Linked DNA regions of Arthrobacter globiformis. The protein of the gene in region 3 interacts with the protein of the main gene of each other region in a pairwise test. Links are inferred from orthologs where the notes say so. Each region holds a gene or a part of one and is shown on either strand. Other genes may lie near its edges.

Evidence for each region. The genes of interacting proteins can lie anywhere in the genome.
Region 1: the proteins of QFZ23_RS05355 (region 3) and ndk interact in binary tests that used the Escherichia coli proteins (3 or more experiments, as listed by UniProt). The link is inferred for Arthrobacter globiformis from one-to-one orthologs.
Region 2: the proteins of QFZ23_RS05355 (region 3) and QFZ23_RS23255 interact in binary tests that used the Escherichia coli proteins (3 or more experiments, as listed by UniProt). The link is inferred for Arthrobacter globiformis from one-to-one orthologs.

Annotation. Positions count from the first base shown.
Region 1 is NZ_JAUSZX010000001.1:3,177,994-3,181,396, forward strand. What follows is about bases 557-3,403. They hold ndk (nucleoside-diphosphate kinase), read right to left. Parts: upstream 2,267-3,403; coding sequence 1,847-2,266; downstream 557-1,846. Other genes in these bases: QFZ23_RS14840 (Rne/Rng family ribonuclease), read right to left, coding at 557-558; QFZ23_RS14845 (vitamin K epoxide reductase family protein), read left to right, coding at 1,016-1,699; QFZ23_RS14855 (DUF4233 domain-containing protein), read right to left, coding at 2,308-2,772; QFZ23_RS14860 (bifunctional folylpolyglutamate synthase/dihydrofolate synthase), read right to left, coding at 2,772-3,403. Also shown: more of QFZ23_RS14840, read right to left, coding at 1-556. UniProt on the Escherichia coli protein: Major role in the synthesis of nucleoside triphosphates other than ATP. The ATP gamma phosphate is transferred to the NDP beta phosphate via a ping-pong mechanism, using a phosphorylated active-site intermediate.
Region 2 is NZ_JAUSZX010000003.1:45,685-49,239, forward strand. The notes cover bases 1-2,999. They hold QFZ23_RS23255 (class I SAM-dependent DNA methyltransferase), read left to right. Parts: upstream 1-685; coding sequence 686-2,314; downstream 2,315-2,999. Other genes in these bases: QFZ23_RS23250 (hypothetical protein), read left to right, coding at 1-686; QFZ23_RS23260 (restriction endonuclease subunit S), read left to right, coding at 2,311-2,999. Outside these bases: more of QFZ23_RS23260, read left to right, coding at 3,000-3,549; QFZ23_RS23265 (PDDEXK nuclease domain-containing protein), read left to right, coding at 3,546-3,555. UniProt on the Escherichia coli protein: The subtype gamma methyltransferase (M) subunit of a type I restriction enzyme. The M and S subunits together form a methyltransferase (MTase) that methylates A-2 on the top and A-3 on the bottom strand of the sequence 5'-AACN(6)GTGC-3'.
Region 3 is NZ_JAUSZX010000001.1:1,142,388-1,148,266, forward strand. Bases 1,532-4,506 are described here. They hold QFZ23_RS05355 (uracil-DNA glycosylase), read right to left. Parts: upstream 3,429-4,506; coding sequence 2,634-3,428; downstream 1,532-2,633. Other genes in these bases: QFZ23_RS05345 (threonine/serine ThrE exporter family protein), read left to right, coding at 1,532-1,761; QFZ23_RS05350 (siderophore-interacting protein), read right to left, coding at 1,784-2,623; QFZ23_RS05360 (DUF3263 domain-containing protein), read left to right, coding at 3,568-3,930; QFZ23_RS05365 (LytR C-terminal domain-containing protein), read left to right, coding at 3,980-4,506. Outside these bases: QFZ23_RS05340 (lipid II:glycine glycyltransferase FemX), read left to right, coding at 1-162; more of QFZ23_RS05345, read left to right, coding at 265-1,531; more of QFZ23_RS05365, read left to right, coding at 4,507-4,618; QFZ23_RS05370 (cold-shock protein), read left to right, coding at 4,777-4,980; QFZ23_RS05375 (ABC transporter substrate-binding protein), read left to right, coding at 4,980-5,879. UniProt on the Escherichia coli protein: Excises uracil residues from the DNA which can arise as a result of misincorporation of dUMP residues by DNA polymerase or due to deamination of cytosine.

The DNA of each region.
Region 1 (3,403 bases), 2.0 Mb from region 3 along the record:
GGCTTCAGGGGCGCCAGCAGCCGGGGCGGGCACTTCCGTCCGTCCGCTTGCCGCCGCCTCAGTGGCAGTCAAGGCAGCGGGTGACTCGGCAGCCTCCGCAGATTCAACGGGGCTTTCGGCCGGCTCCGCGGCTTTCGGCTTTGTTGCCCGGCGGCGGCGCACAGGCTTTGACTCGGCAGAAGGTTCCTCGGCGGCCGGAACGGCCGCAGCCTCGACTGCCGGCTCGATAGCGGCTGCCTGTTCGCCAGCTTCCTGGACATCTACTTCGGCCCCGGCAGCTTCCGCAAACGCGGGCAACGGCTCTTCGGCAACCTTCTTCCGGGCGCGGGTCCGGCGCACCGGGGTCTTGGCCGGGGCGTCCGCGCTTTCCGCGACAGCCGACTCCGGCAGGGCGGCATCAGCCGCTGCAGTTTCCGACGCCGCGGACTCCGCGTCCGCTGCTGTGGCCTTGGGCGGCGCCTTGCGCCGGGTCCTGGTGGCTTTCTTGGGAGCCTCGGCGGCGGCTTCGCCGGCGGCAGCCGGTTCTTCATTAACGGCTATAACCTGGTCATTATCCATATGTGGCAACACTCCTGCCCCCGACATGCCGCCACATTCGGCACCCATTGGGGCACATATTGTCAAAACCCGCAGGCATTGACAGAAGTCAATTGGATACCAGCAGGCTCGCACCGGCAGTGGGGTGCGGCAGGCCTGACAGGCCGGCGGGATTGTTACTGGAACCCGTTGTTTCTGACAACCACAACCAGGTGCCGTCCAATGAAAGCTGGGAGGCTGGATCTTCTTTCCAAAGCCTGCACCACTGCTCATTGGCGGTCTTGGGAACAAGCCACCGGACTGGAGTTCGAATGTGGTTCGCGCTCCAGCCACGTTTATTCTCTCATATTGCCGTTCAAATACGCTGTAATTGTGTGACAAAGCCGGTCAATGCGGCCCATGGCGGTGAGTACAGACTGCCTCAAGCCGGCGGCGATACAATCTGGGCAGGAGCACCCCAGACAAAGGACGCCATCCCATGCCACGCATATCGCCTTCCACAGGCACGGACTACGAACAGGATCACCAGGACGGTGCCGGGCCCGCCGCGGCTTCGGCCGGTGCCGCCGTACCGGCCATGACACGCGACCGCCCCTTCGGCTGGCTGCTGGTCATCACCGGCGTAGTGGGCTGGCTGGCATCCGGCATCCTGGTGCTGGAAAAGCTGGAGGTCCTCAAGGATCCCAACCACGCCACCGTCTGCGACGTGAACCCCTGGATTTCCTGCGGGCAGGTCATGCAGACGTGGCAGAGTTCAGTCTTTGGCTTCCCGAACATGTTCATCGGAATTGTCGCCTTCGCCGTCACGATCACCGCGGGAATGGCGCTGCTTGCCGGCGCCCGGTTCGCCCGCTGGTACTGGCTTGGGCTGCAGGCCGGCATCACGCTCGGCTTCATCTTCGTAGTGTGGCTGTGGTCCCAGGCGCTGTACTCCATCCGCATCCTGTGCCCGTTCTGCATGGTTGTCTGGGCCGCGATGATTCCGCTCTTTGTCTGGGTGACCGTGCGGAACGTAGTCCACGGCGTGATTCCGGCGCCGGCGGGCCTGGCCCGGATCCTGGGCGACTCGGGCTGGATCATCTCGGCGCTGCTCTACGTTGCCGTGATTGCGACGATCTTCTTCGCATTCATCCAGGTGTTCGCGGGCACCTCAGGGTTCTAGCAGCTCAGGGTTCTAGCAGCGCGAACGTACAGTTAAGCCCCGCGGATCAGCGCGAACGTACAGTTGTGGCCCCCCGCTCCGAGGAGTGAGGGGCCACAACTGTACGTTCGCGCCTAACCTGCCAGCGCGGTTAACCTGCCACGAAGCTCAGGCCGGGAACCAGATCTTGATTTCGCGCTCGGCCGAGTCCACCGAGTCCGAGCCGTGGACGAGGTTCTGCTGGACCTTCAGGCCCCAGTCGCGGCCGAAGTCGCCGCGGATGGTCCCGGGGGCCGCCGTCGTGGGGTCGGTGGTGCCGGCCAGCGACCGGAAGCCTTCGATGACGCGGTGGCCTTCGAAGATCGCTGCCACCACGGGGCCGCTGAGCATGAACTCCACGAGCGGCTCGTAGAACGGCTTGCCCACGTGCTCCTCGTAGTGCTGCTCGAGCAGCTCCCGGCTGGCGTCGGTCTTCTTGAGTTCGGCCAGGGTGTAGCCCTTGGCTTCGATCCTCTTGAGGATCTCGCCCGTCAGGTTGCGGGTGACGCCGTCCGGCTTGATCAGGACAAGGGTGCGCTCAATGCTCACAGTCGCTCCAATGAGGTTGGTAGTGGGTTTCGACGGTAAGTCTACGGGGTCTGGCCGGTGCCTTCATTGCCGGTGGCCTCCGGGTGGGCGGCCTCCCACTCGGCCTGCTCGCGGTCCCGCTGGGCGGACTCGCGGTCAATCCGGATGCCGGCCCGGATGCCGTACCACCAGGCGAGGGCGAACAGCGCGCCCACGAGAAACATCATGGGTTCCGCGAAGCCGCTCAGGATGAGCACCAGCTGCAGGACCCAGCCCAGCCCCACGCCCCACGGCTTGGACAGCACGGCGCAGGCCAGGATCAGCACCACGCTCAGCCCGATGCCCACCGAGAGGATCAGCGCCGGGGAGATCTCGGCACGGCGCAGCCCGAACACCGCCAGCGTGGCGAAGAAGACCACAAAGGCCTCCAGCAGCAGGACCGTCGAGGCGAACATGACCTTGGTGGACCGGCGCTTCTTGGGCATCCCCGGGCGCCATTCACGCTGGGCCTTGGTTAGCCGCGCCATCAGGTGGCTGCCTTGCCAAGCAGGATGCGGGCATCCGCTACCAGCGTGATGGACCCGGTCACCAGCACGCCGCCGGCGAGGTCGTCGTTGGCTTCGGCGCGCTCAACGGCCCACTCCAGTGCGTCGTCCAGCTTCTCGGCGATGTGCACGTTTTCCTCGCCAAAGCCGAGGTCGACGGCGAGTTCCGCCAGTTCCGCTGCAGGCACCGCCCGCGGCGAGTTGGACTGGGTGAAGCAGAATTCCTGTGCGAGGCCGCCCAGTGATTCCTTGAGCTGGCGCAGGATCTCCTCGGCATCCTTTTCCTTGAGCACGCCCACCACCACCACCAGCTTGCTGAAGCTGAAGGCCTCCTGGATTGCCTCGGCCGAGGCCCGGATGCCGTCCGGGTTGTGGGCAGCGTCCACGATGATGGTCGGAGCCGTGCGCACGACTTCCAGCCGGCCCGGGGACGAAACGGTGGCGAAGGCCTCCTGCAGGACCTCCAGGGACAGCTCCTTCTCGCCGCCGCCAAGGAATGCCTCCAGCGCGGCCACAGCCACGGCGGCATTCTCGGCCTGGTGGGCACCGTGCAGCGGGACCATGATGTCCGGGTAGCGTCCGGCGAGGCCCTGGACGGTCACCACTTGGCCGC
Region 2 (3,555 bases), on a different replicon or contig from region 3:
TCCGCATCGAGGAGCTCATCCGGCTCCTGTCGTCCGGGCAGTCCGGACCGCCGGCGATCCCCGGGGTTCAGCCCGGTGCACAAGGCAACCGACCAAACACCACATCGGTCCAGGAACTGATCGCAGCCGGAAATCTCCGCTACGTTAATGGCAACCGGCTGGATGAGAACACCTTCAACCCCAGGGAAGGCAGCAGGGTCCTCGGCAGGCAGGAACTGCTGGATCCCCATAGCCTGCAACCCAGGTTCATCAGCCTTCTGGACTTCGCGGTCACCTGCCCGAACGGGCGCCTGACCGAGCCCGGTGACGTCGTCTTCTGCACCAGTCCGCGGCCCGTCGCGGGGGTCGACAGCGAGGGCGGCGCCGTTGTCGTCTTTCCTGCCCGCATCCTGAGGATCGACGACGGTGATCCCGGTGGCCTGGTGCCTGACGTTGTGGCCGCTGACATCAACAGTCTCCCCGCAACCGACAAAGCCTGGCGCAACTGGCGCCTGCGCCGCACGCCGGACGCTCAACGGCAGCCGCTCGCGCAGGCCCTTGCCGTGCTGCAACACGAACAACGCGAGGCCCGCCAGCGCCTCGACCAGTTGGAGGAACTCGCTACCCTGTTTACGGACGGCGTAGCGGGCGGAAGCCTCGCCCTGACACCATCTCCAAACGCCGCACCAACAGAAGGAACTGCATAATGCCCCCGAAATCTATGGTGGACCTTGCCCCGTCCACCATGAAGGAACTCAAGGACACGCTCTGGAAGGCCGCGGACAAACTGCGCGGCTCTATGGATGCCTCACAGTACAAGGACGTGATCCTCGGGCTGGTATTCCTGAAGTACGTCTCGGACGCGTTCGACGAGCGCCGCGGGCAAATTCAAGCCGAGCTGGAGGCGGATGGGCTCAACGAGGAGCAGATCGCCCAGCTGATCGACGACGTGGACGAATACACCGGCCGCGGCGTGTTCTGGGTCTCCGAGCGGGCCCGCTGGAGCTACCTGGCGGAGAACGCCAAGGGCCTGCCTGCGATGAACGGCGCCGCGCCCAAGTCCATCGGGCTGCTCATCGATGAAGCCATGGAGCTCATCATGGCCGACAACAAGTCGCTGGCCGCCACGCTCCCCCGCATCTACAACCGGGACAACGTGGACCAGCGCCGTCTCGGCGAACTGCTGGACCTGTTCAACTCCGCCCGCTTCACTGGCCAGGGAGCCACGAAGGCCCGTGATCTGCTCGGCGAGGTCTACGAATACTTCCTGGAGAAGTTCGCCAAGGCTGAGGGCAAGCGTGGCGGCGAGTTCTACACCCCGGCGGGCGTGGTCCGGGTTCTCGTCGAAGTCCTGGAACCGCACCGCGGTCGCGTCTACGATCCCTGCTGCGGATCCGGCGGCATGTTCGTCCAGGCGGAGAAGTTCCTTGAGGCCCACAACATGGAAGGCTCAGACATCTCCGTCTACGGACAGGAGCTCAACGAGCGCACCTGGCGGATGGCCAAGATGAACCTCGCCATCCACGGGCTGAATACCAACCTCGCGTCCCGATGGGGCGACACGTTCGCACGCGACCAGCACCCGGATCTGACCGGCAACAACGGCGCGGACTTCATCATGGCCAACCCGCCCTTCAACATCAAGGACTGGTCCCGTTCTGAGTCCGACCCCCGCTGGAAGTATGGCGTGCCCCCGGCCGGCAACGCCAACTACGCCTGGATCCAGCACATCATCTCCAAACTGGCCCCCGGCGGCAGCGCCGGCGTGGTCATGGCCAACGGCTCCATGTCCTCCAACTCGGGCGGCGAAGGCGAGATCCGCGCCCAGCTCGTCGAGGCAGACCTGGTCTCCTGCATGGTAGCCCTGCCCACTCAGCTCTTCCGCAGCACCGGCATTCCCGTGTGCACATGGTTCTTCGCGAAGGATAAGACAGCGGGTCCCCGCGGCTCTGTGGACAGGACCGGGCAGGTGCTCTTCATCGACGCCCGAAACCTGGGCTACATGGTGGACCGCGCCGAGCGCGCGCTGTCCGACGAGGACATCGCGAAAATCGCCAACACCTACCACGCCTGGCGCGGGACTGCTTCTGCGGCCGAGGCAGGATTGATGTACGACGACGAGGCCGGCTTCTGCTATTCGGCCAGCCTCGCGGAGATCAAGGCAGCAGACTACGCTCTGACACCGGGCCGATACGTCGGTGCTGCCGATGTCGAGGACGACGGCGAGCCGATCGAAGAGAAGATCGCGCGGTTGACGGCGGCATTGTACGAGCAGTTCGAGGAGTCCGAGAGGCTTGCGTCGGTTGTACGCGAGCAGCTAGGGAGGGTCTCATGAGTTCCATGCGGGTCACGAGTATTGGCGAGCTTGTGGCGGCTGGTGCGCTCGAAATCGGCGACGGGTACCGCACGAAGCGGGCTGAACACGGTCGACCGGGTTACCGAATAATCCGTGTTGCAGATGTAATGGACGATGCCGTCCGGTTCGACGGTCTGGACTTCGTCTCGGATAAATACGCCAACTCCATCGGAGGAAAAGCGGGCCAGGCGGGCGACGTCTTGCTGACCACGAAGGGTACAGTCGGCCGCGCCGCCATTCTGCCGGAAACAGGCGAACGTGTCGTGTACAGCCCACAGCTCTGCTACTTCCGAGTCCTGAATACTGATGCAATCGTTCCCCGTTTTTTACGCTACTGGTTTGGTAGCACAGAGTTCTGGAACCAGGCTGCCAACCGGATGAACAACACGGACATGGCCGCCTATATCAACCTGGGTGACATCAGATCACTCCTAGTGACTCTGCCTGTGGTTTCCGAACAGCGGGCAATTACAGATGTGCTTGGTGCCTTGGACGACAAGATCGTCGCCAACTCCCGTCTCATTACAAAGATCGGGGAGGTGTTGGAAGCTACTTTCGCTTTGATTTGCGGTCAGTCCGACGCAACAATCCCGTTTAACGAGTTAGCCACGGTCACCAAAGGCGTGGCCTATCGGAGCGCGGATCTTCGTACGTCATCAACTGCTCTCGTCACCCTGAAGTCGTTTCATAGGAACGGCGGATACTCGCTCAGGGGGCTCAAGGACTATGCCGGCCCGTTCAAGGCTGCTCAACAGATCTCCCCTGGCGAACTGGTCGTCGCTCAGACAGACCTGACCCAAGCGGCGGAAGTGGTCGGCCGAGCAGTCCGTGTACCCGGAGCCCCAAATTACGAAAAGCTCGTCGCCAGCTCGGATCTGGCCATCATCCGTCCGCGGACGAACACGCCGGTCGAATTCTTGCTCGGCGTGATGTTGCAAGGGCGCTTCCGAGCACACTGCAGGAGTCGCACTAGCGGCACGACCGTTCTGCATCTAGGTTCTGACGCCATCCCTTCGTTCCCTGCGCCGCGGGTTTCGAGTGACCAGCAAAAGGACTATGCCGCAGCGGCCCGTCCTCTTCTCGAACTGCGGGATTCGCTCGAGTATGAGGCGCAATCACTGGGATCGACTCGCGATACTCTGCTGCCTCAACTCATGTCCGGCAAGCTGCGGGTCAAGGACGCCGAGAAGGTCCTAGAGGGCGCGGGCGTATGAGCCGGG
Region 3 (5,879 bases):
GGACTGGGGCTTTTCAAGACCAGCTTCAGCAAGACGGTCACGGATTTCGTTGGCTGCTATGACCAGGTCATCAGCCCGCTGAAGTACAAGGCGTGGATTGCTGCCGGCGAACGCGTCGCCCGGCAGCTGTATACGCGCCGCACCGGGCAGCAGTTTTACTGAGGCATGAACGGCTAAGGCACTGAACGGCTAAGGCACTGAACGGCTAAGGCACTGAACGGCTAAGGCACTGAACGGCTAAGGCACTGAACGGAGGGAGCCCCGATGACCAAAGAACCCCGCGGCGCCAACCGGCAGCCCACGGACGGGCTGCCCAAGACGGAGCCGCTCACCGCCTCGCAGCTGCACCAGAACGCGGCGGCCAAGCGCATGCTGCGCCGCCTGGTCCAGGGGGAAAATCCGCCGACGGCACCACTGAGCATCGTGGACAGGCTCGCCGGGAGCCCCTACGCCAATCCCATGATCCAGGTGGGCGGGATCGATGAGTCCGCCCGCAAGACGATGGACTTTGCGCTGCATCTTGCCGAGTCCATGTTCCGGTACGGTGCCGGCGCCCTGGAGGTGGAAACAAGCATCATTGCCGTGACGGCTGCGCTGGGGCTGAAAAACATCGAGGTGGACATCACCAACCAGTCCGTGGGCATCAATTACGCAGCCAAGGACCAGACGCCCATCGCCCTCCTGCGGGTGGTCCGTTCCTGGACGAATAACTATGCGGGGCTTGCCCAGGTCCACCAACTGGTCACAGATATCGTGGCCGGCGGTGTCGGCCGGGACGAGGCCGTCCGCCGGCTCGACGAGATCCTCCGCCGCCCCAAGCCGTTCCCGCGCTGGATGGTGACGGTGGCGTTCGCGGTGTTCGCGGCCGTGTTCGTGGCCGTCATCGGCGGCGGTCCCGGCGCCTCGGCCGTCGCGTTCGCCTCCAACCTGCTCATCAGCCTGGTGGCCCGGAAGCTGGGCCGCTGGCGGACGCCTGACTTCTTCATCACGGCGGCCTGCTCGTTTGTGGTGACGGTCATCGCGCTGCTGATGTGGAGGTTCGGCAGCCCTGTGGGGATCCGGCTGGCCCCCGCCATTGTGGTGGTGGGCGGCATCCTGCTGCTGCTTCCCACAGGGCGGCTCGTGTCCTCGGTCCAGGATGCCATCAACGGCTTCCCAGTCACGGCTGCGGGCAGATTCCTGTCCACCCTGCTGACCTTCGGGGCCGTTGTCGCTGGCATCGCTGTCGCGTTTGTGGTGGGGGACAGGATCGGCATGGAGCCCATCAACGTCACGGAATCCTTCCCGCCTGCTTACCCGCTGTGGGTGCAGGTGATCCTGGTGGCCATCGCGGTCGTGGCGATCGGCATTACGGAACAGACGGACTGGAAGCTGCTGCTTCCGACGGCGGCCGTCGGTGTGGTGGGGCACCTGGCCCTCATCGGCGGCGAGGCGATCGGCATTGGCCCGCGGTTTTCGCCGGCACTCGCCGCTGTGGTGATCGGCCTGCTGGCCCGCGTGGTGGCGTTGAAGATGGGCGCCCCGCAGCTTGTGGTCGCCGTGCCGGCCGGTCTGATTCTCCTGCCCGGGCTCACCATTTTCCGGTCGATGTACGTCCTGACCATCGAGGAGTCCGAGATCCTGCTCGGGGCGGGCGGGATGCTCAGCGCCGGGGCGATCGTGTTTGGCGTTGCCGGCGGCATTGTGCTTGGTGACACGCTGGCACGGCCGCTCACGCGGAGCCTCGCCAGCAATGAGCGGCGGCGGTCCCGCCGCCGCTAGGGCCCTGCTGGATCTTTCCGGGTTAGATTTTGCCTATCGGCAGCTTCTTCTCGGCCTGGAACACGTCCTCGACGCGGCCCTTGGCCCAGTAGCCGGACAGCGAAACCTGGCTGCGGTCCAGGCCGCGCTCGCGGAACAGCACGTCCCGCAGGCCCTTCATGTAGCCCCGCTCGCCGTGCACAAAAACGTTCACGCGGCCGTCGGGCCAGGCGGCGTTGCGCACTGCTTCCACCAGCTGGCTGCTCTCACCCGCGGGAACGTCGCCGCGCTGCAGCCAGACCAGCTCAAGCCCGGCAGGGACAGCAAGCGCCTGGACGTCAGCCTCCGTGCCCACTTCGATGAAGGCCAGGCCGCGGGCCTGCGCGGGAAGGGATTCGATGACGGCGGCAACTGCCGGCAGTGCTGCCTCGTCGCAGGCCAGCAGGTACCAGTCCGCGGCCGGATCGGGGTTGTAGCCGCCCCCGGGGCCGGTGAAGATGAGGCTGTCGCCCGGTTCGGCCGCGGCAGCCCAGGGACCGGCCAGGCCTTCGTCTCCGTGGACCACGAAATCAATGGCCAGTTCGCCGGCGGCCGTATCCACCCAGCGGACCGTGTATGTCCGGGTGTGCGGCCACTGCTCCCGGGGCATCGTTTCCCGGACGGCCCAAAGGTCCAGGGGCTGGGGGTAGTCCACCCCGGGCTGCGGAAAGACGATCTTGACGTACCGGTCCACGAAGTCGTTGTTGACGTAATCAGCGAACCCCGGGCCGCCGGCGACGATCCGCACCATGTGCGCGGAAAGCTGCTCCCGGCGAAGGACAGTCAGGGTGACCTGCGGGCGGGATTTTTTCGTGGCGGTTGTGGGGGCCGGAAGGGAAGTCATGGAGGTAAGCCTAGCCTAAGTACCTTAGCGGGACGGCGGGGAGTTCCCAGTCCACAGGCCCGGCGCCCTGCTCTTTCAGCAGGTCGTTGGCCCGGCTGAACGGCCTGGAGCCGAAGAAGCCCCGCGAGGCGGAGAGCGGGCTGGGGTGGGCGCTGGCCACCACGGGTGTGCCGCCCAGCAGGGGGCGGACGCTCTCGGCGTCCTTCCCCCAGAGTAGGGCGACGAGCGGCGCTGTGGTTCCCTCCGCTGTACGGCGGCCAACGACGGCGGCAACAGCGGCCGTCGTGACCGTTTCCCAGCCCTTGCCCCGGTGGGATCCCGCAGCGCCCTCACGCACGCTCAGCACCCGGTTCAGCAGCAATACGCCCTGGTCCGCCCAGGCGCCCAGGTCGCCGTGGATCCGCGGCGGCAGGCCCAGGTCCGCTTCAAGCTCCTTGTAGATGTTGGCCAGGCTGCGCGGGATGGGGCGGGTGCCGGAGTCCACGGAAAAGGCGAGCCCCACGGCATGTCCGGGTGTGGGGTACGGATCCTGGCCCACGATCAGGACCCGTACCCCGTTCAACGGCTGCCGGAAAGCCCGGAGGACGTTCGACGCCGACGGCAGCACACGCTGCCCGGCCGCCTCCTCGCTGGCGAGGAAGGACAGTACGGACCGCAACTCGGCCTCCACTCCCGCCAGCGCGTCCGCCCAGTCAGGTGCCATCAGCTCGCCGAGGGGCAGCCCGGCCAGCTCCGCAAAGTCCGGGCCAGCCGCCATTGTGGGCTCGAGGTCGAAGAGTGGTTCAGGTTCCGTCACGGTGTCCATTCTCCCGCAATGATGCCGGAAGCCCGGTGCCAGCCTCCGGGGCGCGGAGGCCGGTGCCGCCGCGCCGCAAATGACAAGGCTGTTATTCCTCCGTAACATAGGGGAGGTACTTTGACCGGATTCAGCTAAGGAGAGCGCAGTGGCCGAGCCGTTGCAGGACCACCTCGCGGAGCAGGATCCAGGGCAGGACTCAGCGCTGGAGCACGGGCTGCGGAGCGGCTCGCTGCTGGACGACTTCAGGCTCAGGGACTCGCCACTGAGCGAGCGGGAGCAGCAGATTCTCGCCCTGGAACGGCAATGGTGGAAGTACGCCGGTGCCAAGGAACAGGCCATCCGCGAGCTCTTTGATTTGTCCGCGACGCACTACTACCAGATCCTTAATGCCCTCATTGATACAGAGCACGCGCTGGCCCACGACCCCATGCTCGTGAAGAGATTGCGTAGACTACGTACGTCACGTCAGCGGGCCCGCACTGCTCGCCGCCTTGGATCTGACGCGTAACTGCTAGTGCCGGACTGCCGGCGAAAACCAACAAGGACGCCTGTTTACCATGACTAATTTTGCTCGGGACGAATTTGACAGGGTGCCTGAGGTCTCCTCCCGGCAGGGCGTACACCGCGATGTCTCTGCGCCGTCGCGCCCGAAGTTGTGGCCCATCCTTTCCGTGGGAATCGGCGCGCTGGCCGTCGGCCTGGTTGCTTTCCTCCTGCTGCCGCAGCTGGGTTTCCAGCCCGCCATCGCGCCGCAGCCTGCCGCTGCGGCCGGCACTTCCACGGTGTCGCCCAGCTCAACGGCGACGACGTCTGCGCGTGCGACGCCCAGCGCCACCGCCTCGGCCTCGGCGTCCGCCTCCGAAACGGCTTCGCCCTCCGCGCTGGAGCCCGCCACCTCGGAAACCATTGCCCCTGCGGCGGTGGACAAGTCGCAGCCGGTTGCCATTTTCAATGGCACGCTGACTTCCGGACTGGCCGGACGTGTGGGTGCCACAGTCAAGTCCGACGGCTGGGTGCTCGGTGAGGTGGCCAACTGGCAGGGTGCACCCCAGCAGCAGTCGGTGATCTTCTACTCGGACGCTGCCCACAGGGCCAACGCCGAGGCGCTCAGTGCATTGCTGAACATCCCCACGCTGGTGGAGAGTGCGGACTTCCCGACGCCCGTTGTGGTGGTGCTGGGCCCCGGCTACGAGTAGCCATTCCGGTTACGCCTGAATAACTATTGCCGTCGCTGCCGGCCGCTGGCCTGCGTCTGAAAGGGCTTGACTGGATAGAGTGATGGCAGGCTTCAAGGCGTAATTCACGGCACACACCGACGTGGGCCTTACGGGAGCAACCTGAAAGTGTGGGGATCATGGCATTGGGAACCGTGAAATGGTTCAACGCGGAAAAGGGCTACGGCTTCATCACCGTTGACGATTCGGGCGACGACGTCTTTGTGCACTGGTCGGCCATCCAGACCGACGGGTACCGGGCACTGGATGAGGGCCAGCGCGTGGAGCTGGAAGTGGGCGAAGGCGAAAAGGGTCCGCAGGCAGAAAATGTCCGGCCCGTCTAGTGGCACGCCGCACAGGTCTCCGGGGTTCTGCTGTCTGGGGCGCCGCCGTCGTGCTGACGGTGGGTGCCTGCTCAGGGTCCGGGGACAACGCCCGGACGGCTCCGGTGGAAGCCAGTGGCGACGGGACCCTGCGGATCGGGCTGATCCTCGACAACACCGGACCCCAGGCCTTCCTGAACGCCGCCCAACTGGCCGCCGCCAAGCTCGCCGTCCAGGAGATCAACGCGGCAGGCGGGCACAAGGGCCGGCCCGTCGAGCTGCTGCCTGAGACAACCGAGGGCGACACCGGCGCGCAGGCCCGGAAACTCGTCGATGCCAAGGCGGACGTCGTGATTGGTCCCACCGATTCCAGCCGTGCGCCGGCCGCCATCGACGTGCTGTCCAAAGCCAGGATCACGCTCATCTCTCCCGCCAACACGGCTCCGGAACTCAGCAGCTACAAGAGCGGCGGCTACTACTTCCGGACGGCCGCGGCGGACATCGCACAGGCTCCTGTCTTGGTGAAACTCGCCAAGGACGCCGGTGCCAAGAGCCTCGCGGTGGTCTACGAGGACGGCAGCTACGGCCAGGCCGTGTCTGCAGCAGTGTCCGCTTCCGCCAAGGCCGGCGGGCTGGATCCGGTCACCGTCTCCGGCTTCAAGGCGGGCGAGGCACAGAAGTCCGCGGCCGCCGCCCGCGACGTGGCGCCGGACGCCGTCGTCGTCATTGCCCGGGACGGTGCGCAGGGCGCCATCGCCGAGCTCACCAACGCCGGACTGCCGGGCAACAAACTCATCCTGGGCGACGGCGCCTTCAGGCAGTACGGGTCCGACCTCGGATCAAAGTCGCTGGAGGGAACACGCGCCCTGGTGCCCGGGGTCTTCCCCTCGGCGCACTTCCAGGCTGAACTCGTGGCCGTC